DNA from 4 places in the Arthrobacter sp. SE2 genome. Region 1 is predicted to be linked to each of the others. Evidence: riboswitches for the same ligand, from Rfam matches in the RefSeq annotation. Region 1 holds a riboswitch; each other region holds the start of a gene.
What was found. A riboswitch is a leader RNA that binds a small molecule or an ion and turns the genes downstream of it on or off. The one in region 1 is predicted to bind thiamine pyrophosphate.
Positions count from the first base shown of each region.

Region 2: another riboswitch for thiamine pyrophosphate. It lies ahead of thiC (phosphomethylpyrimidine synthase ThiC); the one in region 1 lies ahead of thiD (bifunctional hydroxymethylpyrimidine kinase/phosphomethylpyrimidine kinase).
Region 3: another riboswitch for thiamine pyrophosphate. It lies ahead of AC4CS3_RS18450 (ECF transporter S component); the one in region 1 lies ahead of thiD (bifunctional hydroxymethylpyrimidine kinase/phosphomethylpyrimidine kinase).
Region 4: another riboswitch for thiamine pyrophosphate. It lies ahead of thiO (glycine oxidase ThiO); the one in region 1 lies ahead of thiD (bifunctional hydroxymethylpyrimidine kinase/phosphomethylpyrimidine kinase).

Region 1 covers NZ_JBZAYA010000010.1:97,964-105,059, reverse strand. The annotation lists gene AC4CS3_RS14995 (Rne/Rng family ribonuclease) at 1-1,928, shown strand, start outside; TPP riboswitch at 2,073-2,169, shown strand; gene thiD (bifunctional hydroxymethylpyrimidine kinase/phosphomethylpyrimidine kinase) at 2,161-3,681, shown strand; gene rplU (50S ribosomal protein L21) at 4,100-4,408, shown strand; gene rpmA (50S ribosomal protein L27) at 4,470-4,733, shown strand; gene obgE (GTPase ObgE) at 4,878-6,467, shown strand; gene proB (glutamate 5-kinase) at 6,457-7,096, shown strand, end outside.
Region 2 covers NZ_JBZAYA010000001.1:15,324-22,419, forward strand. The annotation lists gene trmD (tRNA (guanosine(37)-N1)-methyltransferase TrmD) at 1-68, opposite strand, end outside; gene rimM (ribosome maturation factor RimM) at 69-632, opposite strand; gene AC4CS3_RS00100 (RNA-binding protein) at 762-1,004, opposite strand; gene rpsP (30S ribosomal protein S16) at 1,006-1,428, opposite strand; gene AC4CS3_RS00110 (hypothetical protein) at 1,624-2,067, opposite strand; gene AC4CS3_RS00115 (VOC family protein) at 2,138-3,016, opposite strand; gene AC4CS3_RS00120 (amidohydrolase family protein) at 3,095-4,189, opposite strand; TPP riboswitch at 4,282-4,389, shown strand; gene thiC (phosphomethylpyrimidine synthase ThiC) at 4,385-6,190, shown strand; gene AC4CS3_RS00130 (alpha/beta fold hydrolase) at 6,216-6,965, opposite strand; gene ffh (signal recognition particle protein) at 7,069-7,096, opposite strand, start outside.
Region 3 covers NZ_JBZAYA010000015.1:62,119-69,214, forward strand. The annotation lists gene AC4CS3_RS18435 (UDP-N-acetylglucosamine 1-carboxyvinyltransferase) at 1-367, opposite strand, end outside; gene AC4CS3_RS18440 (energy-coupling factor transporter transmembrane component T family protein) at 473-1,279, opposite strand; gene AC4CS3_RS18445 (ABC transporter ATP-binding protein) at 1,276-2,895, opposite strand; gene AC4CS3_RS18450 (ECF transporter S component) at 2,895-3,524, opposite strand; TPP riboswitch at 3,599-3,735, opposite strand; gene AC4CS3_RS18455 (NUDIX hydrolase) at 3,949-4,695, shown strand; gene AC4CS3_RS18460 (DUF4235 domain-containing protein) at 4,747-5,007, shown strand; gene mnhG (monovalent cation/H(+) antiporter subunit G) at 5,004-5,474, opposite strand; gene AC4CS3_RS18470 (MrpF/PhaF family protein) at 5,464-5,742, opposite strand; gene AC4CS3_RS18475 (Na+/H+ antiporter subunit E) at 5,739-6,305, opposite strand; gene AC4CS3_RS18480 (Na+/H+ antiporter subunit D) at 6,302-7,096, opposite strand, start outside.
Region 4 covers NZ_JBZAYA010000001.1:421,555-428,650, forward strand. The annotation lists gene AC4CS3_RS02055 (hypothetical protein) at 1-53, shown strand, start outside; gene AC4CS3_RS02060 (4a-hydroxytetrahydrobiopterin dehydratase) at 186-524, opposite strand; gene AC4CS3_RS02065 (thiazole synthase) at 585-1,391, opposite strand; gene thiS (sulfur carrier protein ThiS) at 1,395-1,631, opposite strand; gene thiO (glycine oxidase ThiO) at 1,628-2,932, opposite strand; TPP riboswitch at 2,924-3,043, opposite strand; gene thiE (thiamine phosphate synthase) at 3,070-3,759, shown strand; gene AC4CS3_RS02085 (RNB domain-containing ribonuclease) at 3,797-5,311, shown strand; gene AC4CS3_RS02090 (DEAD/DEAH box helicase) at 5,600-7,096, shown strand, end outside.

The DNA of each region.
Region 1 (7,096 bases):
ACCTGGGCAAGGTCCAGAACGTGCTGCCGTCGATGGAAGCCGCGTTCGTCGACATTGGACGCGGCCGCAACGCCGTGCTGTACGCCGGTGAAGTCAACTGGGATGCCGTCACCTTGGAAGGCAAGCCGCGCCGGATCGAAAACGCCCTGAAATCAGGCGATTCCGTGTTGGTCCAGGTCACCAAGGACCCCGTGGGTCACAAGGGCGCACGGCTGACGAGCCAGATTTCGCTCCCAGGCCGCTACCTTGTGTACGTACCGGGCGGGTCAATGACCGGTATCTCCCGCAAGCTGCCGGACGTCGAGCGCAACCGCCTGAAGAAGATCCTCAAGGACCGCCTCCCGGAGAACGCGGGCGTCATTGTCCGCACCGCCGCCGAGGGTGCTTCCGAGGAAGAGCTGACGCACGACATCAACCGCCTGCGGGCCCAGTGGGAAGGCATCGAAAGCCAGTCCACGTCCACCAAGATCCTGGCGCCGGAACTGCTGTACGGCGAACCGGACCTGACCATCAAGGTGGTCCGCGACGTCTTCAACGAGGACTTCTCCAAGCTCATCGTCTCCGGCGACGAAGCCTGGGACACCATCGAGGCCTACGTCACCTACGTGGCGCCGGACCTGGTGGGACGCCTCGAAAAGTGGACCTCGGATCAGGACATCTTCTCGGCATGGCGCGTGGACGAACAGATCCACAAGGCATTGGAGCGCAAGGTCTTCCTGCCCTCCGGTGGTTCGCTCGTGATCGACCGCACCGAGGCCATGACGGTTGTCGACGTCAACACGGGGAAGTTCACCGGCAGCGGTGGCAACCTCGAGGAAACCGTCACCAAGAACAACCTTGAGGCTGCCGAGGAAGTGGTCCGTCAGCTGCGCTTGCGCGACATCGGCGGAATCATCGTGATCGACTTCATCGACATGGTCCTGGAATCCAACCGCGATCTCGTGTTGCGCCGCTTGGTCGAGTGCCTCGGCCGGGACCGCACCAAGCACCAGGTCGCCGAAGTGACGTCCCTTGGGTTGGTCCAGATGACGCGCAAGCGCATGGGCACTGGCCTGCTGGAGGTCTTCGGCGAGCAGTGCGAAACGTGCGCCGGTCGCGGAATCGTCACGCACGACGAGCCTGTGGAGCACCGTCGGGCCAACGTGGTGGCCGCTGAACACCACCACCCGCGCACGGAGTCACAGCCGACCGTCCGCCCCGAGCAGCGCAAGCGTCGCCGCGGCAGGGGCACGGGTCAGGGAGCTGCCGAGCTCCCGATCACCCCTCCTGTGCCGGTCCATACCGTGGAATCCACCGATCCGAACCGCCAGGCAGCCACCCGCGCAGCCCTTGCCACCATCGCGGCGGCAGCCCACGCTGCCCACCTGCACGACGACGAGATCCACCACGCGGCGGATTTGCTCGCCGAGGGGCAGGTAGCGGAAGCAGCCCCGGCCCAGGCCCCCGCGGCCCCGGTCCAGGCTCCTGCCGCTGCTTCGAGTGGCGAGGAACGTTCGAAGCCTGTGCTGCGATTCGGCGGCGAGGAAGTTGCGTTGCCCTTCGTCCACCACGAAGAGGAGCCAGCGAGTGGTGCACCTGCCATGAGCCTGGACCTGTTGGCACAGGCATTCGCGGGCCTCGGAGAAGCTCCCGACACTGCGACGACGGCAACTGAGGCCGAGGAAGCGCCCGCAGGGACCCCCGCGGCCGTTGCAAGCGGAGAATCCCCGGAAGCGGGTTCGCGTGGACGCCGAGGCCGTCGCAACCGCAGCGCCAGCCGGGCCCAGGGTGCCGCCAACGCCACCAACGTTGAGCACCACGAGGTTGCCGCGGCCGCCTCCGGTGGGGCCGCGCACGAGGCCAAGGCAACGGACGCTGCTCCAGCCAAGTCGACGGCGGCAGCGGAACCGATCATCCTCGGAGTCGGCGTGCCCAAGTCCGAGCTCTAAACGCAGTACCCTGTCCGAAGCCCCGGCCCTTTCCGCTCATGTGGAAACCGCCGGGGCTTCGTCGTTGCCGGCCGATTCACCGGACGGTCAGCACGGTTGCATAGGGCGATTTCAGCGGGCGAGGTGTGATCCGGGTTAAGCTAGGGGACTGACACGGGGTGCCGCGCACCAAGCCGGCTGAGACCAGACCCGTTGAACCTGTCCGGTTAGCACCGGCGAAGGGATGTCTTGCATGACTGTTTCAGCGCAATCAGCCGTCTACCCGCTCAAGGCCATCCAGCGAGCTATCCCGAGGGTCCTCAGCATTGCCGGCTCGGATCCTTCGGGTGGTGCCGGGATTCAGGCAGACCTCAAAAGCATTGCGGCCAACGGAGGCTATGGCATGGCCGTGATTACGGCGCTCACGGTACAAAACACGCGGGGCGTCACTGCCGTCCATGTGCCTCCCGTGGAATTCCTGCGCCAGCAATTGGATGCCGTTAGCGACGACATCACCGTCGATGCTGTCAAAATCGGCATGCTCGGGGACGCGGCCGTCATCCACGAAGTCCGTCGCTGGCTCGGCGAGGCGCGCCCCGCCGTCGTCGTGCTGGATCCGGTGATGATCGCGACCAGTGGCGACCGGCTCCTGGCGGAGTCCGCTGAAACCGCGCTGCGGGAACTTCTGCCCCTCGCTGACTTGGTGACCCCCAACCTTCCTGAATTGGCCATGCTGCTTGGCGAGCCTGTTGCCATTGACTGGGCATCGGCGTTGGAGCAAGGCAAACGCCTGGCTGCAGCCTGCGGAAACACCGTCCTGGTGAAGGGCGGCCATCTGCAGGGAGAGGGCTGCCCCGACGCCTTGGTCAACACCGAAGGAGTCCTGAGCCAGGACGTGGTGGAATTCGCCGGTCAACGCGTGGAGACCCGCAACAGCCATGGCACGGGATGTTCCCTGTCGTCGGCCATGGCGACGGCCAAGGCACGGCTCGGCGATTGGGAGTCTGCCCTGCGCGTAGTCAAGCCCTGGCTTCGGGGGGCGCTGACCCAGTCTGAGGTGCTGGAAGTGGGGAAGGGCAATGGGCCGATCCACCATTTCCACGCGCTCCAGCAGGACCTTCATCCGGGGGACTTTGCCGTCCGGATGTGGGACGCCGCCCAAACGGAACTTGCGGCCATTTATGGCCTGGACTTCATCCAGCACTTGCAAACCGGCGGCCTCAGCGAAGCGCAGTTCAGCTATTACCTGTCGCAGGATGCCATCTATCTCAACGGCTATTCGAGGGTCCTGGCACGGGCAAGCGCCCTCGCCCCGAGTGAAACCGAACAGCTGTTCTGGGCCCGCGGCTCGCAGATGTGCCTTGAAGTCGAGTCCGAGCTACACCGGAATTGGCTCAGCGGACGCCAGGTAAGCGGAGAACTGGGTCCAGTCACCAAGGCCTACGTGGACCATTTGCTCGCCGCGTCGGCGTCGGGCAGCTATGCCGTCCTGCTGGCTGCCGTGCTTCCCTGCTACTGGTTGTACGCCGAAGTGGGACAGCAGCTCCACCTTGGCTATATACAGGCGGGAGCGTCGGACGAGCACCCTTACGCGGATTGGCTGCGCACCTACGCAGACGAGGCGTTCGCAGAGGCAACCCGCAAGGCGATCGACATCACGGATGCCGCCGCGCAGGCCGCAACACCCACGGAGCGCACGGCGATGATGGAGGCTTTCACCCAATCCTGCCGGTATGAAACGGCGTTCTTCGATGCTCCAAGGTTGCACGGCTGATCCCGGTTCCTGGCGCGGAAGCGCAGGATGAAGCGCCTGTTCAGGCGGACGCTGCAGCGTGTCGGAGTGGGGATCCGAGCTTTTCCCCGCCGGCAGGGTAAGGTGGACGGGCACGGTACCGGGTGGCGCATAGCCAGTCTGTGGCAGCCATCACGTGGCAGCCTCCGGACCTGGCCTCATTTGCAGCCGAAGGCGAAACTAGCGTAATCTAGATCTTCGGTGCTTACGCCAACACTTGGGTTATGCCCCTAGAAACCTTCATTTGGAACTGACCTTTCATTTGGAACTATTCGAGGGATGACTCATGGATTCCGTACCGGAGTCCACGGCGTTGAGGCACAGCGTGAACCAGGCCCGTTTCGGATCGGGGTTCCGCACGCAAATTTAGTAATAAACGTCGAGAGAAGTGAGTGCCCAAGTGGTGTACGCGATTGTCCGCGCAGGCGGCCGCCAAGAAAAGGTTTCCGTTGGAGACTACGTAACCCTGAACCGCGTCCCCGGTGGAGCCGGCAGCACCCTTGAGCTGCCCGCACTGCTCCTGGTGGACGGTGACAAGGTCACCTCCGCTGCTGCGGATCTGGCCAAGGTCAAGGTTACGGCTGAGATCCTCGAAGACCTCCGTGGTCCGAAGATCGTCATCCAGAAGTTCAAGAACAAGACCGGCTACAAGAAGCGCCAGGGTCACCGTCAAGAACTCACCAAGATCAAGATCACCGGTATCAAGTAACCACTGGTTGCTGTTCAGGTTTTCAACAGATTCCCCAGAATTTTAAAGGCAGGCATTTCAAATGGCACATAAAAAAGGCGCGAGCTCCACTCGCAACGGTCGTGACTCCAACGCCCAGTACCTCGGCGTAAAGCGCTTCGGTGGCCAGGTCGTTTCCGCAGGCGAGATCATCGTCCGCCAGCGCGGCACCCACTTCCACCCGGGCGCCGGTGTCGGCCGCGGTGGCGACGACACCCTGTTCGCCCTGCAGGCAGGTGCGGTTGAGTTCGGTACTCGCCGCGGCCGTCGCGTAGTGAACATCGTTGCTGCTGCAGCTGCAGAGTAATAACACGTTCTGAACGGGTGGAGCGGGCCGTATGGCCCGCTCCACCTGTCTTTTTAACCGCACTAGAATTTACTAGTGCGGGCGGCGGCGCATCAGCCCGCAACACGCACTTCAAGCAGTAATTTCCAGTTAGAGGAGAAACACGTGGCGACCTTCGTAGACCGGGTAGTACTTCACGTATCCGGCGGAACAGGCGGCCACGGCTGTGTCTCTGTTAAGCGCGAGAAGTTCAAGCCCCTGGGCGGACCCGACGGCGGTAACGGCGGTAACGGCGGCGACGTCATCCTGCGCGTTGATGCCCAGACCACCACTTTGCTTGATTACCACCATGCACCGCACCGCCACGCAACCAACGGTGGCCCCGGCATGGGTGACTGGCGCGGCGGCAAGAACGGTGAAACCCTCGTGCTTCCCGTACCGGACGGCACCGTGGTGAAGACCAAGGACGGCGTCGTCCTTGCTGACCTTGTAGGTGAAGGCACCGAGTTCATCGCCGCTGCAGGCGGCCTGGGCGGCCTTGGTAACTCTTCGCTGTCTTCGCAGAAGCGCAGGGCTCCCGGTTTCGCCCTCCTCGGCACTGAAGGCGACTCCAGCGACATCGTCCTGGAATTGAAGTCCATCGCGGACATCGCGCTGGTCGGCTTCCCCTCCGCGGGCAAGTCCAGCCTTGTCGCGGCGATGTCAGCTGCACGGCCCAAGATCGCCGACTACCCGTTCACTACCCTGATCCCCAACCTTGGCGTGGTCCAGGCCGGTGAGGTCCGGTTCACCATTGCAGACGTTCCCGGGCTGATCGAAGGGGCGAGCGAGGGCAAGGGCCTGGGCCACAACTTCCTGCGCCACGTGGAGCGTTGCGCCGCGCTGGTGCACGTGCTGGACTGCGGGACCTTGGAAGCGGACCGGGATCCGCTCTCGGATCTTGCGATCATCGAGCAAGAGCTGGACAAGTATGCGGTGGACATGAGCTACGCCGGCGTTGACGGCGAAGTGGTCCCCCTGAACGAACGTCCCAAGCTTGTTGTCCTGAACAAGGTGGACCTGCCTGATGGTCGGGACATGGCCGAGTTCGTCCGTCCCGAACTGGAACAGCGCGGCTACCGCGTCTTCGAAGTCTCCGCCACGAGCCATGAAGGCCTGCGCCAACTGAGCTTCGCCATGGGCGAGATCGTCATGGCCGCACGCAAGGCGGTTGCCACCGCGCCTCCCAAGGTCGCGGCGCCCGTCCTCCGCCCCCGTGCCGTCAATGAGTCCGGCTTCAAGATCCGCCGCGAGGAGAAGAACCTCGAGCCGCTCTTCCGAGTGCTGGGGGAGAAGCCGGTCCGTTGGGTCAAGCAGACCGACTTCACCAACGAAGAAGCCATCGGCTACCTGGCCGATCGCCTGGCCAAGCTCGGCATCGAAAACGAACTGTTCAAGATGGGTGCCGTCCCGGGCGACACCGTGGTGATCGGCGAAGAGGACGGCGTCGTCTTCGACTGGGAGCCCACCATGATGGCGGGCGCCGAACTGCTGGCGACGCCTCGTGGCACGGACATCCGTGTTGCCGACATCGGCGACCGCCCCACCCGTTCGCAGAAGCGGGACGAGCAGCTCGAACGACGCGAAGCCAAGGCTGCAGCACGCGCCGAGCTCGAAGCCGAGCGGAAGGCGGGCATCTGGACTGAGTCCGTCAGCGGACGTCGTCTACCCAAGCCCCTGAAGGAAAGCGGCCTGGAAGCCGAAAATGACGACTAGCACGGCCCGCATCGCTGAAGTCACCGAAGGCGACGACTCCGCCGAACGCCAGGCACTGGCCGGCGCCAAGCGGATCGTCGTCAAAGTGGGTTCGTCTTCGCTGACCAGCATCAAAGGCGGCATCTCGGAGAAAGCGCTGACGGCACTCGTCCACGCCCTGGCTGAGAAGCGCAATTCCGGGACGGAGATCATCCTGGTCTCTTCCGGTGCCATCGCGGCGGGTCTCGCGCCGCTCGGCCTCGCCAAGCGTCCCAAGGACCTCGCCACGCAGCAGGCTGCGGCCAGTGTGGGCCAGGGGCTTTTGATGGCGCGCTATTCGCAGGCTTTTGCCGCTCACGGGGTCACGGTCAGCCAGGTCCTCTTGACGGCGGATGACTTGATGCGGCGCACGCAGCACAGCAACGCATACCGGGCGCTGGACCGTTTGCTGAACCTCGGCGTCGTGCCCGTCGTGAACGAAAACGACACCGTGGCAACGCACGAAATCCGTTTTGGCGACAACGATCGTCTGGCCGCTTTGGTGGCCCACCTTGTCCGGGCGGACGCCTTGGTCCTGTTGTCTGACGTCGACGCCCTCTACGATGGTCCGCCGTCATTGGGTGCCAAGCGCATTCCGCTCGTCACCGGTC
Region 2 (7,096 bases), on a different contig from region 1:
TTGCCTATGAGGGAAAGCTCGAGTGGCGCCAAGTACTCGGGAAAGATACTGACGACGTCGATGCGCATTTAGGCGTCATCCTTGGTTTCAGCGTCGTCCTCTTCCGTATCGGAGGCGGAAGCATCGGTGTTCAGTTCGAAGAGGCCCGGCGGAGGGGTGAGCAGAACGTAGCCGTCCTCGACGTTGACCTCGGGCACGATCTCTTCGACGAAAGGCACCAGGATTTCCTTGCCGTCAGCGTCTTTAATGACCAGCAGATCCTGGACGGGCATGGTGTTGAGTGCAGTCACTTTACCTACGACCTGCGAGCCGACACGGACCTCAAGACCGACGAGCTCATGCTCGTACCAGCCTTCGTCGTCGTCCTCTTCCAGCTCTTCCGTCTCGATGAACAGCTTCGCCCCGCGGATTTCCTCTGCCTGGTTGCGCGTGGAGATCTCTTCGAAACCGAGCAACAGGATGTCCTTGTTCCACCGCGCGCTGGTGATGGTCAAGGGACCGGCCTTTGCGGGCTCCACCACAAATTCGGTCCCCGGGACGAAACGATCGCCGGGGGCATCGGTGAGCACCTGGACGGTGACTTCGCCGCGGATTCCGTGGGGCTTGCCGATTCGGGCAACCTGGAGCTGCATGGGGTTCCTCTGATTTCTTCGCTGGGCCGGCTTAGGGACCAAGGCTGGGGGTTTGCTCGTAAAACAATCCGGCCCCTCCACCATAATCTGGTGAAGGGGCCGGATTTAAGACAAGTATTGCTGAGCGCGTTACCGGCGACGGTCGGTGTCGACGACGTCGACCCGGACCTGCTCGCCGCCCGCCAATGCCGCAATCACAGTGCGCAAAGCGCGTGCGGTGCGACCTTGGCGGCCGATCACCCGTCCGAGGTCGTCCTGGTGAACACGCACCTCGAGGGATTCCCCGCGGCGGTTGTTCTTGGCACTGACCTTGACGTCCTCAGGGCTGTCAACGATCCCACGGACCAGGTGCTCGAGCGCTTCTGCCAGCAATTTACTCAGCCTCGGTGGTCTCTGCTTCAGCGTCAGCGGGAGCTTCAGTTGCTTCCGACTGCTTGGCCTTCTTGGTGATGGCTTCCGGGATGATGACGGAACCCTTCTCCGGTGCAACGAAAGCAGGCTTGGCGACCTTGGTCTTCAGCGTGCCTTCCTGGCCCGGGAGACCCTTGAACTTCTGCCAGTCACCAGTGATCTTGAGGATCGCGGCAACCTGCTCGGTCGGCTGGGCGCCGACGGACAGCCAGTACTGTGCACGCTCGGAGACGACCTCGATGTACGAGGGCTCTTCGGTGGGGTGGTACTTGCCGATTTCTTCAATCGCACGGCCATCGCGCTTGGCGCGGGAGTCCATGACGACGATGCGGTAGTACGGTGCGCGCATCTTACCGAAGCGCTTAAGGCGAATCTTTACGGCCACTTTTGTGGTCACTCCTGTTTCTGAAACGGGGTTGAGCCCGTCGTTCTGCACCCGTGGGGCGGGCCATACTTGAGGGTTCCAAGGACAAGATGCACACACGGAGAGAGGGGCCGTGCGGATCGAGTACCTGTCCATTGTGCCAGATGGCGGACAGTATTTCGAACGCGCGGTCCGTGCGGCCGGTTTACTGCGGGGTTACTCGCCCGCGGACCAGACGTAGAGACCGGCCCGCTCCGCCTTTTCGACGTCGCTCGCGAGGGCCGCCAACTGCTGGACGTACAGACGGGACTGTTGGGCATCAAAGGGCATGTCCTCTTGGGCCGCCCAGCTTTCGGCGACGTCGTCGAGGACGTTTCCCTCCCCTTCGGTCTCGTAGCTGAGGAGCTCGGACAGGGCGCGCACCATGGCTTCGGGGACGCCGAGCAAGGCGTCGCTGGTGACGTCCACCAAAGAAAGCTCATAGTCGGCCCCGCCTGCATGCACGGCGGTCCCGGCGAGGTCGCCGAGCTGTTCTACTTCGAAATCGCTGATTCCCGGGATCCGTAATGCAGCGCCGGATACGTCGCTGCCCTTCTCCAGGGCAGCGGCCCTCTTGAGTGCTTCATCGTGGGTGGCAACAAAGATTTCAGCAAAGCCCATGGAAAGTACTCTCATTCGTTCGTGCCAACGGAGCTGCGGCGCGGCGGCCGATATGCGCCACACCGTCGGATCAAGCGTAGCGGACGGCGACCCGCAGCCGGTTGCGCCACGGGTCCTCGAAGCGCAGCTCCTGGCCCGTGTGGTGGGACGCAATACCGGCAACCTTGAGGCGGTCCGCGAGCGCGCCGACGTCGTCTCCTGACGGCACCTCGATGACAACCTCGCCGAGGCCGAGTGTGTCCTTGCGCGGACCTGCACCGCGGCTGTTCCAGACGTTCATGGCCATGTGGTGGTGGTAGCCGCCCGCGGAGACAAACAACGCCTGCCCGTGCCACCCGGCGGTCTGTTCGAAGCCCAGGGTGTCGACGTAGAAATCATGGGCGGTCCGCACGTCGCCCACCTGGAGGTGGACATGCCCGACGCCGGCGCCCGCCTCATGCTGGCCCGCCACCGCGGCTTCGCTCAGGTATTGCTGGAGGTAGCGCTGCGGCGGGAGCGGCAGGCTGTCCATGACGACCGAACTGCCGTTCCACTCCCAGCCTTCGCGGGGTTTGTCGTAGTAGAGCTCAATGCCGTTGCCCTCAGGGTCGGTGAAGTAGAAGGCCTCGCTGACCAGGTGGTCCGCACTGCCGACGAAAGCGTGGGGCTCGTATTGCGCGGCCGAGGCAACAGTTGCGGCGAGCGAGGATTGGTCTTCGAACAGCAGAGCTGTGTGGAACAGTCCGGCCTCACCGCGACCCGGAATCTGGAGCCCGGAGGCCGGCGCGAGGTGCACCAACGGCTTGCCGAGCCTGCCGAAGTAGAGCCCGCCATCCTGTTCGGCGACCACGTCCAGCCCTAGCGCCCGCTGGTAGTAGTCGCCCATGAGCTTCATGTCCCCCACTTTGAGCATGACGGTACCCATGGTGAGTTCGGCAGGAAGGAGATCCTGGCTGGATGTGATGGTCATGTGAAACTCCCGGCTTTTTGTGGTGCCGCCCTTCGGCAACCTCTATCTATCTAAATTACTTGAAGCTTCAATTTATTCCTAATGCCCGGCGCTTCCTGAAATATGTCCCCTCAGCACGGTGCATTGCGGATTCAGCACCACCTCAAGGGACGCACGGGGATCGTTTGCGTAGAGCACGACGTCGGCACTGGCACCTTCGCTGATGCCGTCGGCACCCAGCCACTCGCGGGCGGACCAGCACGCGGCATCGAGGGCGGCGGCCGCCGGAAGGCCCGCGCGATGCAGTTCCAGGATTTCCTCGCCGATCCGGCCGTGCTTGATGACGCTGCCGGCGTCGGTCCCGGCGTACACCCGCACTCCGGCGTCGAATGCCTCGGCGACGCGTTCATGCCTGCGCTCCCACAGCCTGGTCATGTGGGCGGCGTATCGCGGGAACTTCGCTTCCGCCTGCTTCGCGATGTCCGGAAAGGTCGCAATGTTGATGAGGGTGGGGACAATCGGCACATCCTGGTCCAGCAGCCGGGGAATATGGTGCGGCAGGAGGCCGGTGGCGTGCTCGATGCAGTCGATGCCGGCGTCGAGCATGTCGTCGATAGTCCCTTCGGCGAAGCAATGGGCAGTCACCCTGGCTCCCTCGGCATGTGCTGCCGCGACCGCGTCCTTGACGATGGCGGCCGGAAAGGACGGGCCGAGATCCCCGGCGGAACGGTCGATCCAGTCCCCGACGATCTTGACCCAGCCATCTCCGGACCGCGCCTGTTTGCGCACCGCCTCCACCAGATCCTCCGGCTCGACTTCTTCGGCCAGTCCGGGGATGTACCGGCGTTGCCTGGCAATGTGCCTGCCTGCGCGGATGATCCTGGGCATGTCCGTCCGGCGCTGCAGCCAGCGCGTGTCGCTTGCGGATCCGGCGTCGCGGATCAAGAGCGTTCCGGCGTTCCGGTCCGCCGTCGCCTGCAGGCGCGCAGTCTCGTCGTCGACGGCCCCGCCCTTGCCCAAGCCAACATGGCAGTGCGCGTCGACAAGGCCGGGCAGCACCCATCCGGCCAGGACGACGTCCGGTGCGGCAGCAGGCCGCAGAAAGGTCAGCCGTCCGTCGACCGACCAGAGGCCACGCCGTTCCTCCTCCGGCCCGGTGAGCACGGTGCCGCTGAACTCGATGATTTCCGCCATGATTCCACCCTAGACTCCGACGCCGTCGCCGGCCCCGTCACATCTGTCCTGGTCACATCTGTCTCAGGAGCTCTCTGCTGTGGTAGCTTCGTCTACGACCACACGGGGGCCCTTGCAAGGGCTGAGATCAGGCTGACGCAGCCTGCGACCGTTGAACCTGTCCGGGTAATGCCGGCGAAGGAAGTGAGTAATCCTTTGAGCACCAAAGAAGCACAGCTGAGCCCTATCCAAAACGGATCGGCCCAAGAGGTGACACAATCCCTCAAGTCGCATTCCCTCGCGTTCCTGGAGGATGCCGGGACGGGAATCCGGGTTCCGGTGACTGAAATCGCCCTGGAGCCGTCCCCCAACGGCGAGGCCAACACGCCTTTCCAGGTGTACCGCACCGCAGGGCCAGGGAGCGATCCCGTGGTCGGCCTCGAGCCGTTCCGCAGCGAGTGGATCGAAGCCCGCTGCGACACTGAGGCCTACAGCGGCCGCGAACGGAACCTGCTCGACGACGGCAAGTCGGCCGTACGCCGCGGCGCCGCCTCAGCGGAGTGGAAGGGTGCACAGCCGGTGCCCCGCCGCGCCGTCGACGGCAAGACCGTGACGCAGATGCACTACGCCAAGCAGGGCATCGTGACGCCCGAAATGCAGTTCGTGGCACTTCGCGAAAACTGCGATGTGGAACTCGTCCGCAGCGAGGTCGCGGCCGGCCGGGCCATCATCCCCAAGAACATCAACCACCCCGAATCCGAGCCGATGATCATCGGCAAGGCGTTCCTCGTGAAGATCAACGCCAATATCGGCAACTCGGCCGTCACCAGCTCCATCGCCGAAGAGGTGGACAAGTTGCAGTGGGCCACGCAATGGGGCGCCGACACCGTGATGGACCTGTCCACGGGTGACGACATCCACACCACCCGAGAATGGATCATCCGCAACTCCCCCGTGCCGATCGGTACCGTGCCTATTTACCAGGCCCTCGAGAAGGTCAACGGTGAAGCCAACAAGCTCAATTGGGAGATCTTCCGCGACACTGTCATTGAACAATGCGAGCAGGGCGTGGACTACATGACCATCCACGCCGGCGTGTTGCTGCGGTACGTGCCACTCACCGCGAACCGCGTGACGGGCATCGTTTCCCGTGGCGGCTCCATCATGGCCGGCTGGTGCCTGGCGCACCACGAGGAAAACTTCCTCTACACCCACTTCGACGAACTCTGCGAAATCTTCGCCAAGTACGACGTCGCGTTCTCGCTGGGTGATGGACTGCGCCCGGGCGCGACGGCGGACGCCAACGACGCCGCGCAGTTCGCCGAGCTGGACACCTTGGCGGAGCTCACGAAGCGTGCGTGGAAGTTCGACGTACAGGTCATGGTCGAGGGCCCTGGACACATCCCGTTCCACCTCGTCCGCGAGAACGTCGAGCGGCAGCAGGAGCTGTGCGACGGCGCACCGTTCTACACCCTCGGCCCGCTCGTGACCGACGTTGCTCCGGGCTATGACCACATCACCTCGGCTATCGGCGCCACGGAGATCGCGCGCTACGGAACCGCGATGCTCTGCTACGTCACCCCGAAGGAACACCTGGGCCTGCCAAACAAGGACGACGTCAAGACTGGCGTGATCACCTACAAGATCGCGGCCCACGCAGCTGACCTTGCGAAGGGACACCCGGGCGCCCACGAACGCGACGATGCCCTGTCCAAGGCCCGCTTCGAGTTCCGCTGGCGTGACCAGTTCGCGCTGTCATTGGATCCGGTCACAGCCGAAGCGTTCCACGACGAGACTCTCCCGGCGGAACCGGCCAAGACTGCGCATTTCTGCTCCATGTGCGGACCGAAATTCTGCTCCATGCGCATCAGCCAGGACATCCGCGACGAATACGGCTCGGCGGATTCCCAGGCGGCCATCGCGGAAATGTACAGCGGGATGCGCGAAAAGAGCGAGGAGTTCCTGGCATCCGGCGGCAAGGTCTACTTGCCCGAGCTCGAGGTTCCCGCAGGAAAACGTTGAGCGAACGTCGGGAAGCCTGAACTGATCAGGAAGCTTGCACTGATCCGGCGCGGCTGACATCCGCGATGAAGGACCGGATCATCCGGTCTCCTTCAACTGAATCATGAGGCCGGTGTCCTCCAGCCGCAACGCGGTGGAGGGCACCGGTTTCCTGCAAGTAGCCGGCGATCTCTTCGTAAAGGGGTTCCCAACCACCGGTCAGGACAAGCGTGGGGACGCCGGGCACGATGTGCAGGGGCGCTTCCCACGGCGGGGCCTGGAGCCGCAGGCGTCGAGCGGTACGACGGGCCTCCGGGGTACTGAGAACGGCCGCCTCGGAAGAAAAGGCCCTGCGGACGAATTCGCGTTGATAATCGTCATCGCTGAGTTCGTGCCGGATCCGGAACAACGGCTCCATGAGTGCCCGGTAAGCCGCGGTGGCGGGCAACTCAGCCGTCAATGAAAGACAAGCCGGTTCCACCAGCACGAGGGACCGGACCAGGTCCGGCCGCTCCACCGCGGCCAACATGGCTGAAATCGCGCCTTGGGAGTGCGCTACGATATGGCCTCCACGTGCGGGGCCGGAACCTGACGCGGCCTCCCGCCCTCCGAGGCACTCCAGGATAATGTCCACGTCGGCGCCAACATCGGATTCCAAAGGCTCGGCCTGCGCATCAAAGCCGTGGCGTTTCAGGAACAGTGCATCGTACGCCAGCGCCATGCCGTGCTGTTTCGGCCACGCGGCAGCGCCGAATGTGCCTGCTCCATGGACGAACACAACGCGCTGCTTTTGCATCCCCCCAGCCTATGGCACGGGGCTGACAAGCCAACTCACTGGCAGTTAATGCCGTTCTGAGCCATCAAAACGACACCTATTGCCAGCTAGTTGGGTGAGACGGCTACTTGCCTCCGAGGAACTTGTCGAAG
Region 3 (7,096 bases), on a different contig from region 1:
GGTTGACTTCTTCGATCCTGGCAAGCCGACGCAAAGTGGTGGTGCCGCGGTTGATGAGGCTCGCGCAAAGCAATGCGACGCCGGCATTCTTGCTGCTGTTGACGTCCACCGAGCCGGAGAGCGTGCGTCCGCCCTCCACACGCAGGTGGGTCATCTGCCGTTTGCCGACTTTGACGATGGTTCGTCCGAAGATCGACTCAAGGCGCTCGATCATGCGGAGGCTGAGGTTCTGCTTGCCCTGTTCCATGCGGGCAATGGCGCTTTGGCTGGTGCCCAGTTCCGAAGCGAGCTGTCCTTGTGTCCAGCCCTTTTCGCCGCGGGCGTCGCGAAGAAGGAGACCTACATGTTCGGCAGTCGGTTGCGTCATAACCAATAAATATCACGGATGGTCTATCAATCGGAGGTTTCGTGACGCAACTCGCCGATTTTGTCGCAGAATAGTCGCCTCGTGCGATATTCACGGCGGTGGGGATCAGTTGGGCTGCTTCAGCCAGACGAAGTGCCATGTCCCTGCCCATTGCGCCGCGAGCACGGCCGTGGCTGCGATGAGCAGCCCGCCGGCCAGAACCCAGACGTCCAGGCGGCTGTAGGTCGATTCGCGCGCCCAGGTCCGCCGTCCACCGCCGAAGCCGCGCGCCTCCATGGTCACGGCCAAGCGGGACGCCCGTCGGATCGCCTGGACCAGTAGCCCGAAGCTTTGGCCGAGCATGGCCTTGAAGCGTTGCGGCGGGCTCCCGTGCGAGCCGACACCCCGCGCGCGCCGTGCCATGCCGATGGTCTGCCACTCCTCCGCCATGAGCCCCACGAGCCGCAGCGCCGCCAAGGTGCCCAGGACAAAACGGTGCGGCAGTTTCGCCTTCTGCGCCAGGGCATCGGCGAGGTCCGTCGGATCGGTGCAACTCATCAGGAGAATGGCCGGCAACGCTATTGCAAGGCCGCGCAGCATGAACCCGAGTCCCAGCTGAAGCGAGCCTTCGCTGATAGACCAGATCCCGACGTCGAGCAGTATCCTTCCGCTGTCCGCCGACAGGATCGCGGTGCTCCAGCCTCCAAGCGCGGCCGCGATAATCAAGGGCCAGCCGCGCTGCCACAGCAAGCGCACGGTGAGCCCCGCGAGGGGGAACAAGGCCAGTTCGCCGAGGAGCGCCGTCGAAGCTGACACCAGGTCGATGGACAGCGCCAACACCAGGGTGATCAGGAAGACCGACACGAACTTGGCCAGCGGATTCGCGCGTGTCAGGAGTGCATTGTTGCCTCGCAGGGTCAGGGTTTCCCTCATGCCGCACCCGCTTCCTGCCGGGCCCCGCCTTGGAACGCATGCTCGAGCCGCATCTCGGTGCCGCCCAGGACGGAGCTGAACTCCTGGTCATGGGTCACGGAAACCACGGAGGTGCCGGCGTCGAGCAGTTCGGACAGGAACGACGCAAGCTCGGCCCAAGTGTTAGCGTCCTGGCCGAAGGTGGGTTCGTCCAGCACCAGGACGCGGGGGTGTGCGGCGAGCACCGTGGCCACGGACAGCCGTCGCTTTTCGCCCCCGGAGAGCGTGTACGGATTGGCGTCCACGAGATGCCCCAGGCGCAGCCTCTCCAGCAATTCGTCCACGCGCTCCTCGCCATGGCCAAGGTGCTTGGGGCCGAACATGAGCTCGTCGAGCACGCGGCCGGTGACGAACTGGTGCTCGGGCTCTTGGAACACGGTCCCGATCCGCGAGATCAGCTGCTGGGCCTTCCACTTGAACGGGTCATTACCGGCGCCGTCGCTGAGCCCGACGGCGGCAGTCACCGTGCCGGACACCGGCGCCAACAAGCCCGCGAGGGTCAACGCGAAGGTCGATTTTCCGGCGCCGTTGGGACCGGTGATGGTCAGGGCCTGCCCGGCGAGCACTTCGGCGTCGAGTCCGGACTGCACAGGAAGGGGCGGGATGGTTTTGAACCCGCGGCGCCGTGGCCGTTCGCGGGACACCGCGAGCTCCTGCGTGGCGAGCAGCAGCTCTCCGGCCCCTGCTCCGGGGCCGGCCCCCGAGCCAGAGCCTGTTCCTGAACGTGGCCGGGTGGCCGGCACGTACCCGGGCACCCACACGCCCGCAGCAATGAGCATGTCCCTTGCTTGCACCAACACGGTGTCCGGATCGCCGTCCAGGAGCACCGCCGGCGTCGACCCTCCCGTGGAGGAGGAGCTGCCCGGCTGCAGCACCACGATTCGGTCCACGAGGTCTTTCCAGACGGAGACCCGGTGTTCCACCACCACCAAGGTAGCGCCGGTCTTGTCCAGGCAGCGGCCCACGGCATCGCGCACTTCCAAGACGCCGGCCGGGTCAAGGTTGGCGGTCGGCTCGTCCAGGAGGATCAAGCCGGGCCGCATCGCCAGGATGCCGGCCAGTGCAAGGCGTTGCTTCTGCCCACCCGAGAGGGCCGACGTCGGGTGGTCGAGCGCGAAGTTGCCGCTGGCACTGCCACCGGCACTACGCAGGAGCCCGACGTCGTCGAGCGCTTCATGGACGCGTTTCCAGATCTCTTCCCGTGGCACGCAAAGGTTCTCGGCGCCGAACGCTACGTCATCGCCCAGCCGGGAAAGCACCACCTGGGTTTCGGGGTCCTGTTGCATGAGTCCGGCACGGCCCCGCTGGGCCTTCGGCGAAACGCCGTCCACGAGCAGCGAGCCCGTCTCGTCGGCGTCGTCACCTTCCTCGCCCAACACGCCCGCCAGGGCATGCAGGAGCGTCGACTTGCCCGCGCCCGAGGGGCCGAGCAGGAGGACACGCTCCCCTGGACGGATGTCCAGGTCCAGGGCGTGGATGGCCTGCGTGGTGCGGCCAGCGTGCCGCCAGCCCCAGCCTTGCGCGGAAATGGCGGCGGGTCGCACCACAGCAGGGGTGCCGGAATCAGGACTGGGCATCAGGAAAAGACGGGCTCCGAGGCGGCCTTGCGGGACGCGAACGCGCTCAGGACACCAGTCTTGGCCAGGCCGCGGGTCGCGATCCAGGACAGGGCTCCGGCAATGACGGCACCGGAGATCGTGCAGAACACGATGTACGCGAGCTTGTCGACCGGTTCGTAGGCGATGTTCCAGCCCCACGGCAGGAAGGAGTCGTTCAAACCGCAGAACAGGCCCGCGCCGGCACCGGCCAGCAGGGACACCGGCAGGTTGAACTTCTTGTACATGAAGGCCAGGAAGATGAGTTCCGCGCCGAGACCCTGGAGCACGCCCGAGATCAGGACCGTGGTGCCGTACTGCGAACCCATGATGAGCTCGCTGGTGGCGGCCACCGTCTCGCAGAAAATTGCCGCACCGGGCTTGCGGACGATGAGCATGCCCAGGACTGCCGGGATCATCCAGCCGCCGGCGATCAGGCCGCTCAGCGGCGGGTAGCCGGCGGACATCGGCGTTGCAACCAGAGCCATCTGGTCCCATGCCCAGAAGATCACGCCACCGGCGATCGAGATCAGTGCCGCCACGACGATGTCCACGACGCGCCAGTTGTAACCAGGCTTGGTGAGGCCCGGCCTTGCAGAAATACCAGTCATTTTGTCCTCCTGAGGAACAGGAGGGGAAAGTGTTTCCGGTTGCCTGCGAGCGGTTTCCGCCGCCCCGGTCCGGACACTATGAGAACTCGACTCCCTTGCGCCGGTACTAGCCGGATCAGGTTCGAGGGTCTGCGGCTGTCCGCACTCTCAGCGCCCGTCATCCGTGCCGCATTGCTGCGAGCCCGACGGCGGCGCTCCCCTGTCGTTATCAATCCACCCTTTTGGGCGTGGTTCAGTTTACACCTTGGCGGGGTTGCGGGCGCTGTGCTGGCCTACGCGGAACGGTCACAAACATGTGGGACGACGGATTCTGCTGGATCACTCGCCGGCCGGGCGCGGGCAGGGTCCGGAATGGCGCGGGCGGGCGCAGAAGCTGGGAGAATGATCCAGCAGAATGTGACGCAGCGCGGGCAAAGGAGCGGTCTTGGCAGGCATTGGCGAAGCGAACAGCACTACGGTGGCCGAACCTAGGCTCGCCGCGAGCGTGATCCTGGTCCGCGAGGCCCCCGTACACACGGTTCAGTCAGACCCGGAGGTTCCGGCGGATGCCGGGCGCGGCCTGGAGGTGTTCGTGCAGCACCGCGTGACCACGATGGATTTCGCCGCGGGCATGGTCGTCTTCCCCGGGGGACGAGTGGACCAGACGGACAGCTCCGGCTGGGACTTCGAGGACGACGTCGTCGAGCGGCACGCCGACGCCTGGCGCCGGAGCAGCATCGGCGTCGAGCCCGCTTCGGCCCGGTTCAACGCCGGCCGGGTGCTGGCGGCTGCACAGCGCGAGGTGTTCGAAGAGGCCGGGCTGAAGCTCGACGCCGCCACCCTCCGCCCGTGGGCCAACTGGGTCACCCCGGCAGACCAGCCCAAGCGCTTCGACACATACTTCTACCTTGCCTGCCCGCTTTCCGGTGCCGAGCCAAGGCACCAAACCACGGAAGCGTCATCGTCCTTGTGGATGCCGGTCCGCGGGATCCTGGATGCCGAAGCCGCCGGAACCCTCAAGCTCATGCCGCCCACGTTGGCGCTGCTGGACGAGCTCCTCGCCCTCGGCACGGTGGAAGCGATACTGGCCGAGGACCGTGACATCGTGCCCGTCCGTCCAAAGCCTGGAGCCATGGATGAGTTCTTCCGGCTGAGGCGCCAATCCCCAACCGTTGCTCCGGAACTGCCCTGAAGTGGGGTTAGGCTGGGGACGGTCCTGTTTCCTCCCGCAAGGAGTCCCGGAATGAACCTCCTCATCAAGCTGCTCGGCACTGGCGTCAGCATCGGCGCAGGCTTTGTCGGCACCAAGCTCGTCAATGCGCTGTGGGAAAAGTCCACCGGCAAGAAGCCCCCCAAGGGTCACGACGACATGGAGGCAAGCCTGCGCTCGGCACTGACCTTCGCGCTGATTTCGGCGACCGTCAGCGCAGTCATCCAGGTTTTCGCCAGCCGCAGTACCCAGCGCGCCATCTCGCGTTTCTCGAAAACGCAGGACATCGTCTAGGCTGACGGCCCGCCGTCCCGGCCGTTCGCAGCTGAGCTCCCACCGTTCCCGGTGTGGGACATTCCCGGTTCCGTTTCCTGAGCTTTCTCCGCTGCCCGTTGACCGGCAGCCCGCAGCACCACGGCCTCGAGTTCGTCTATGCTCAGCAACTCGCGGTGGAGGTGCTTGGTCCGGTAGCCTGCGCGGCCCACCATGTGTGCGGATACAGGCACTGTCAGCAGCTGGAAGATCCAGGCCACCGCCAGGATCGGCCAAACCCACCATTCGCGCATCTGCAGCCCGATGGCTGCCAAGACAAGGAACAACCCCAGCACTTGCGGCTTGGTAGCCGCGTGCATGCGGCTCATGAGGTCCGGGAAACGCAGCAGGCCGATTGCCGCGCCCAATGACATGAGCGCACCAGCAATCAGCAACACTGCGGTGACGGCATCGATCACGCCGTCAACTCCGGTGGCATTAGGAGTCATTGACCTGTCCCCTTCGGTCGGCCACGAAACGGGCCACCGTCACCGAGCCAACGAACCCGATCAGCGTCAGTGCGACGAGCAGCACGAGGTTGTTGAGGTGCCTGTTGACGGCCATGTCGATGGCCAGCGCGGCGCCCAGTATTGCGAGCAGCACGTCCGAGGCGAGCACCCGGTCCAGCAGGGACGGCCCGACGGCGATCCGGTAGATCGCGCCTGCCGCCGCGAGGCTAAGAATCACCGCCGTGACGATCAGCACGATGTCTTTCATGAGCGAACTCCCCTCGTTGCAGGCCAGCCTTCGGCCTGGAGTGCGTCCATTTCCGCTCGGGTACCCATGATCCGGATCAGCGAGGCCTCCGTGTCCTGGACTTCCTTGCGGAGCTTGGCGGTGTCCACATCGTTGCGGACATTGAGCCCGTGGATATAGAGCGTGGACGTGGAGCGATCCACCTCCACCACCAAGGACCCCGGAATCAGCGAAATCACGTGGCCTGTGGCGGTCACCATGAGGTCGGAATGGCTACGCAGGGGAACCGCGACCACGGCATTGGTTACCGAAGGCCCCCGGAATACCGCCAGGTACATGACTTGGAAGCTCGCGGCCACCACTTTGGCTATGAACACGGCGGCGAAAGGAATGGCGCGCAGCACGTTGAAACGCCCGCTGAGCTCCACGGGAGGCAAGTAGAAGACCCTGGCTACCACCACTGCGATCAGCGCACCGAACACCAAGTTGCCCGGGCTGAAGTCCCGCCAAAGCGCACCCCAGACGACCACGAGCCAGACCAGCAGGGGCAACTCGGTGCGGAACGAAATCCGCTTGCGGCTCACTTGCCACCTCCCTGCACCGGCGCAGCGATCTCCGGAACCTTGGCGTTCCCGCCGAGCACGGAATGGATGTACGCCGTACGGTCCAGCATCTGTTCCGCGGAGTTCCCGGCCAATTGGAACAACGGACCCGCGAAAACGGTCAGCGCCACGCCGAAGACCACCAGCGCGGCCGTTGGCCCCACCATCGTCCGCGGAAGCAGGCCGACGGCTGCCGTGTCCTTGAGGACGGCGGCCGGGTACTCAGCGTCCTCGGGCTTCCGCCAGAATGCGCGGTTCCAGACGCGGGCAATCCCCAGCAAGGTCAACAGGCTGGTGACTACGCCGCCCACCACCAAGGTAATGGCCAGGGGTGTACCGAGGGCGATGCCTGCCTGCAGGAGTCCGAGCTTCCCCAGGAACCCTGAGAAGGGCGGGATTCCCGCGAGGTTCATAGCTGGAATGAAGAACAAGAGCGCGAGGAGCGGAGACAGCTTGGCGAGCCCACCCAGCCTGTCCATCGACGAGCTGCCACCTCGGCGCTCGATCAAGCCCGTCACCAGGAACAGGCTCGTTTGGACCGTGATGTGGTGGGCCACATAGAAGACCGCGGCAGCAAGCCCGGCAACGGAAGACATGGCCAGTCCGAACACCATGTAGCCGATATGACTGACCAGGGTGAAGGAGAGTAATCGTTTGATGTCACTCTGGGCTATGGCGCCGAGAATGCCCACCAGCATGGTGAGGAGCGCTACCACCATCAACGGGGTATTCAAGGTGTCGCCCGGGAAGAGCAGGGTCTCCGTGCGGACCAT
Region 4 (7,096 bases), on a different contig from region 1:
GTCATCGGACCCGGCACGACACCGCCCAGCTGACCGCGGCGCTGCGACTCTAGCTGGCGCTGCGCGAACGGGCCGGCGACACTCATATCCGGGCGTCGCCTAGCTGTTTGCGTGTCACGGACAAACCTGGGTGTCGCATCCAGACTTCCGAGATCTCTTCCGGATCCGGGGCGTCGATTCCGACTTCAACTGTCCGGTAGGGCTTCCGGTTTGGCCACTGCCCCCACTTCCGCGGCTGCTTCGCTGGCGCTCGTGGCCGCCCGGATGTCGCGTCGGGTCACCTCGCTCCCGGCGTCATGGGAGGTGTAGCGGATGAACACCCGGTTGTACCGCCAGTCCAGGTCCGGATGATGGTTCTGCTGTTCGGCGATGCGCCCGACGGCGGCAATCAGCTCCAGTGCGGCAGCCGACGTCGGGCATTTGTAGACGGTGGCGAGTCCGCCCAGGCGGTACCGCCAGTCCGGCAGCTCCGCCAGGGCGTCGTCGATCGCGGACTTGGTGAGGATGTCATCTTTGCCGGCCATCCGGGGCTCCTTCGCTGACGTGGTATTCGCAGGAATCCCCGGAGCGGCCCGCGTAGGCCACTAGAGGAACTCTGCCCGGCCTTCCATCGCCGAAGAGGCCAGGGCGTGTTCCCGGCGCGGGATGCGGCCGGCCTGCTTCGCCAGCCTACCGGCGATGACAGCGTGTTTGAAGGCTTCACCCATCTGCACCGGGTTCTGGGCCCGGGTCACCGCGGTTGCCAGCAGCACTGCGTCGCAACCGAGCTCCATGGCGAGTGCGGCGTCGGACGCGGTTCCGATGCCGGCGTCGAGTACTACCGGCACAGAAGCCCGGGACACAATGAGTTCGATGTTGTGGGGATTCAGGATGCCCAGGCCGGTGCCGATAGGCGCGCCCAAGGGCATCACCGCTGCGGCTCCAAGGTTTTCCAATCGAAGCGCCAGCACGGGGTCGTCGTTGGTGTAGGCGAAGACCTTGAAGCCGCGGTCCACCAGCTTCTCCGTTGCGTCCACGAGCTCCACTGCGTCAGGCAGCAGCGTCTGTTCGTCGGCGATGACCTCGAGCTTCACCCAATCCGTTTCCAGCGCCTCCCGGGCAAGCTCGGCTGTCATGACAGCGTCCTTGGCGGTAAAACAGCCGGCCGTGTTGGGCAAGACACGGATGCCATGGTCCACGAGCAACTGGAAGAGCGAACCTGTTTCGGTCGGCGAGTACCTCCGCATGGCAACGGTGGTGAGTTCGGTGCCGGAGGCCAGCAACGCCGCCCCCAGTCCGTCCAGGCTCGGGGCTCCGCCGGTGCCCATGATGAGGCGCGAGCCGAATTCGACACCATCGATCACCAGGGCGTCGGTTCGGGTGCTTGCTTCGTGTGTGCTTGCTGTGGTCATGGTTCAGCCTCCCTGTACTGCGGTAACGATTTCGAGTTCGTCGCCCTCTGCGAGCGCGGTGGCAGCCCACTGGCTGCGCGGGACCACTTCGGAATTGCGTGCGACGGCGACGCCGATCTTGCGTCCGTCAGCCGTCTGGCCGCTGGAGTCCACAACACGTCCGGTGACGTGGCTGACGAGGGTGGTGACAGACGCGTCGTCGCTCAGTGTGTGGTCTGCGCCGTTCAATTTGATGTTCATGCGTGGTCCTTCGGAAGGGGATATGAGGTACCGGCCAATGGGCCGTCTGTTGAGGCCCGTGCCGCTGAGAGCTGGTGGGAGAAGCGGTCCGGGCGGAATTTGTTCCACCGGGGATCCGCGGTGCCGTCCATGAGTCCGACGCAGATCTTCGCCGCTGCCGGAGTGAGGAGTACGCCGTGGCGGAAGAAGCCGCTGGCCACGATGAGGCCGGGCACGGTTCTTTCGCGCCCTTCCACGCGGCCCAGCAGCGGTGCATTGTCCGGAGTGCCCGGGCGCGCTCGGGCAGTTGCTTCCAGAAGTTCCAGTTCGGCCACAGCCGGGACAAGTACCTGGGCGTCGCGGAGCAATTGGTACACGCCACCGGCTGACACCGGGTTGGCCGATCCCCCGGACGCCGACAAGCCGTCTTCACGTTGCGTCGCGCCGATCACCACCGTCCCGTCGTCGCGGGGCACGATATAGACGGGCACTCCGCGCACCATTCCCCGGACCGTGGCGGTGACCAGGGGTTGCAGGTGCGCCGGGACGCGCAACCGCAGTATGTCGCCATACACCGGACGCAACGGGAGTGACAATCCATCCGGCAGGCCGCTCAAGCGGGCGGCATCCAGTCCGTTGGCTACCACTGTTTCCGTGGCGAGCACTTCGATTCCTGAGCCGAGCACGGCCCCGACGACGCGCCCGTCCTCCCACAGGAGGCCCGCTGCAGTGTCGTGGACCGCAAAACCGTCATCGGCCCCCGGAATCCAGCTGGAATTGCCGGACTGGTGGTCTGCCAGCGCACCCAGAATCGCGGCCGAAAGCCGGCGTGGATCCACTTGGTGGTCGCCCGGGATGTCGAAGGCGCAGGAAATCTGCGGGCTCAGAAGCGGCTCACGCTCCCGCGCCTCGCGCAACCGCACGGATTCCACCACCAGGCCGTTGGCCAGCTGGACATCCCGGAGATCGGCGAGCGCCCGGCGGTCCGCAGCGTCCGCGCCGACGGCGAGCGTCGGCGTCGTACGGTAACCCGTGCTGCGGCCGATGCTCGAGCCGGTCACATTGCGTTCGAAGTCCGGCCACAACGCCGACGATTCGAGCATTAGCTCCAGGAGGTCCTCTTCCTGGTAGTGCAATTCGCTGACCGGCGCCAGCATTCCCGCCGCCGCGAACGTAGCGCCGCTGGCTGGTGCGGGATCGATGAGGGCAACCGAACGGCCGGATCTGCGGGCTTCCCACGCGATGCCGAGGCCAATGACACCGCCCCCGATCACCGCGACATCCGCGCGCAGGGGTTCGTGCTGGGCGTTTACTTCGTTCATGGAGTCCTTCCCTACGCCGGTACTAGCCGGATCAGGTCAAGCGGTCGGCGCTGAAGCCCTCTCAGCCGCGCGGCGATTGTGACTGCCGCCGCGGCTCCCGCGGTACCAGCCCAGTTTAGAGGAACTACTCTGTTTCCATGACCCAGCACGATGTCCACACCACCGCCCGCCTTTACCTTTGCACCGACGCCCGCAAGGAACAGGGTGATTTTGAGCAGTTTGTCGATGCCGCATTCGAGGGCGGCGTGGACATCATCCAGCTGCGTGACAAGTCGATTGAAGCGGCGGAAGAACTCGAACTCCTGGAGATCCTGCAATCCGTGGCCCATCGTCACGGCCGTCTCTGGGCAGTCAACGACCGCGCGGACGTAGCATCCCTCTCCGGCGCACCGGTGTTCCATATCGGCCAAAAGGACATTCCGCTGCGCTCTGCCCGGAAATTGCTCCACGACCCCACCATCATCGGCCTCTCCACGCACACGCCGGAACAGATTGACGCCGCCATCGCCGCGTCGCCTGGCCGCAGCGGCCTGGACTACTTCTGCGTCGGGCCGGTGTGGGCCACCCCCACGAAGCCGGGACGCTCCGCCGTCGGGCTCGATCTGGTGAAGTACGCTGCCAACGCGGTGAAGCAGGCAGACGAAGAGACCGTCGGGGGCGTCGTGCTCCCCTGGTTTGCGATCGGCGGGATCGATCTCGGCAACGTGGAAGAGGTAGTTAGGGCCGGCGCCAGCCGCATCGTGGTGGTGCGCGCAATCACCGAAGCGCAGGATCCGACGGCAGCTGCCCAGGCGCTCCTGGCTGCCCTGGACGCAGCGGCGGCCTAGCGAGACGCCGGAAGATTTTGGAGTTACCCTGATTTTCGTGTCACATCAGCGGTTAGCCCCGAATGTCAGTGAAACGTCGAACCACCTCGCGGAAGCGCTGGCGGCGCTTCGGACTGAACTCGAGCTGCCCGCAGGTTATCCCATTGAAGCGCTGCGCGACGCTGAAACCGCGGTTTCCGGACACACGCTGCCGGCGCAGGATCTCACGGACGTTCCTTTCATCACGATCGACCCGGCCTCCTCCACGGATCTCGACCAGGCTCTCTTCATTGACAGGTCCGGGGATGGTTACAGGGTTCTCTACGCCATCTCCGATGTGCCCTCCTTTGTGCCCCCGGGAGGAGCGCTCGACGCCGAGACCCGCCACCGCGGGCAAACGTACTATGCCCCGGATGGCCGCATCCCGCTGCACCCCGAGATCATCAGCGAGCATGCCGGAAGCCTGCTGGCCGGCCAGACGTGCGGCGCGTTCGTGTGGGACTTCGAACTCGATGCCGAGGCGGACTTCCGCACCGTCTCCGTCCGTCGGGCAAGCGTACGGAGCCGCGCCAAGCTCAGCTACAAGGGCGTGCAGGCGGAGATCGATTCCGGAACGGCTGATCCCGTCCTGCAGCTGCTCAAGGAGGTCGGGCTCAAGCGGGTGGAACTCGAACGCCGCCGCGGCGGAGCAAGCCTGAACATGCCTGAGCAGGAAATCGTCCAACTGCCCGACGGCGGGGGGTACAGGATCGTCGCAGCTCCCTCGCTGCCGGTTGAGGACTGGAACGCCCAGATTTCGCTCATGACCGGGATGGCCGCCGCCCAGCTGATGCTCGACGGCAAAGTGGGGATTTTGCGCACCATGCCGGCCCCCGATGAGCGCTCGCTGCTCCATTTCAAACGGCAAACGGGGGCGCTCGGCAAGCCCTGGACCGAGGGGACGAACTATGGAGCGTACCTGCGGACCCTCGACGCCAAGGACCCCCGGCAACTGGCCATCCTCCATTCAGCGGGGCTGCTTTTCCGTGGTGCCGGCTACACGCCCTTCGACGGCGAGGTACCGGGCAGCGTCATGCAGTCAGCCATCGGGGCACCCTATGCCCACACCACCGCGCCGTTGCGCCGGCTTGTCGATCGTTTTGTGCTGGTCATCTGCGAAGCACTGAGTAATGGAACAGAGATCCCTGCATGGGCCCGGAATGCTTTGCCGACCCTGCCGGTGATCATGGCGTCTTCCGACCAGCTTGCCGCCAAAATGGAACGCCTGGCCTTGGACACGGTGGAGGCAGCGCTCCTGGTGAACCACATCGGACAGGAATTCGACGCCGTAGTGATTTCCGGATCGAAGCCCGCCAAGAACAACGGAAACGGCAACGGGAACAGCGCCAATGGCAACAACGGTAATGGCAATGGGAACGGAGCCCCGCACGGCCCCTACGGCATCGTCCAGATCGCCGAGCCGGCGGTCACCGCTCGTTGCGACGGCGAAATGGAGTCGGGCACGAAGGTCCGCGTGAAACTGCTTGACGCGGACATTGCCACCCGCCAGATCACCTTCGAACTGATCCCGTAGCGCCATCCGTTCGCAGGCCCGGGACCGGGATCCGGGGATTATCGCGCCCAGACGCTAGACTGGGTGAGTAGTAATGGATGCCCGGTCGTTGATTCAGTTAATTTTTTGACATCAACAAGCCCGCCCCTACGCGATCTTGAGATACACCAACTGGTCCCCAGTGCCAGTATTTAGATAGCCCGCGATCGGCTTCCACTGGATTTGCTTGCGCCCATCCGTGCTCCGGAACGGCCCTGCCACAACCGTTGAGCACGCAGCGCAGCCCAAATGAATAAGGAAAACTCCACTGTGAGTGAATTGCACACCCATGAAGTTCTGACCGACGGAACCGAAACGATCGAACCCGAGGAAACCATTTCCTCGGACGAAACACCCCACGAGATCGCAGAAAAGACCTTCGCCGACTACAACGTCCGCGCCGACATCGTTGAATCCCTCGCCGACGCCGGAATCACCCACCCGTTCCCCATCCAGTCCATGACGCTCCCGGTCGCCCTAGGCGGTCACGACATCATCGGCCAGGCCAAGACCGGTACCGGCAAGACTCTCGGATTCGGCATTCCGGCACTGCAGCGCGTCGTCGGACCGGACGACGCCGGGCACGACAAGCTCGCTGTCCCGGGTGCACCCCAGGCCCTCGTGATTGTTCCTACCCGCGAACTCGCCGTTCAGGTGGCCAACGATCTCCAGACGGCGTCCCGGAAGCGCAACGCCCGCATCGCCACCATCTATGGCGGCCGCGCATACGAGCCCCAGATCGAAGCCCTGCAAAAGGGCGTCGAGGTTGTTGTCGGCACTCCCGGCCGTCTGATCGACCTCTACAAGCAGAAGCACCTGAACCTCAAGAACGTTCGCATGGTGATTCTCGACGAAGCAGACGAGATGCTTGACCTCGGCTTCCTTCCGGACGTCGAGACCCTGATTGCCGGCACACCCGCCGTCCGCCAGACCCTGCTCTTCTCGGCCACCATGCCTGGCCCGGTCATCGCCATGGCGCGCCGCTACATGACGCAGCCCACGCACATCCGTGCCGCCGACCCGGACGACGAAGGCCTGACCAAGCGCGACATCCGCCAGCTCATCTACCGTGCCCACAGCATGGACAAGGTCGAGGTCGTCGCCCGCATTCTGCAGGCCCGCGGCCGCGGCCGGACCATCATCTTCACCAAGACCAAGCGCACCGCAGCCAAGGTTGCCGAGGAACTCGTGGACCGCGGCTTCGCAGCCGCCGCCATCCACGGTGACTTGGGCCAGGGCGCCCGCGAGCAGGCTCTCCGCGCCTTCCGCAACAACAAGGTGGACGTCCTCGTGGCCACCGACGTCGCCGCCCGCGGCATCGACGTCGATGACGTCACGCACGTGATCAACTACCAGTGCGTCGAAGACGAAAAGATCTACTTGCACCGCGTTGGCCGCACCGGCCGCGCAGGCAACAAGGGCACGGCCGTGACGTTCGTCGATTGGGACGACATGCCGCGCTGGGGCCTGATCAACAAGGCGCTGGGCCTGAGCTACCCGGAGCCCGTGGAAACCTACTCCTCGTCGCCGCACCTTTTCGAGGAACTGGACATCCCCGCGGGCACCAAGGGCCGCCTGCCCCGCGACAAGCGCACCCTCGCCGGCGTCGACGCTGAGGTCCTGGAAGATCTGGGCGAGACCGGCAAGAAGAACTCCCGTTCAGGCGGCGATTCCGGGCGTGGACGCACGGGACGCGACGCCGGGCGTGAAGGTGGCCGTGAAGGTGCACGCCGCGGTACAAAGTCCAGCGATGCTCCGTCCCGCGAA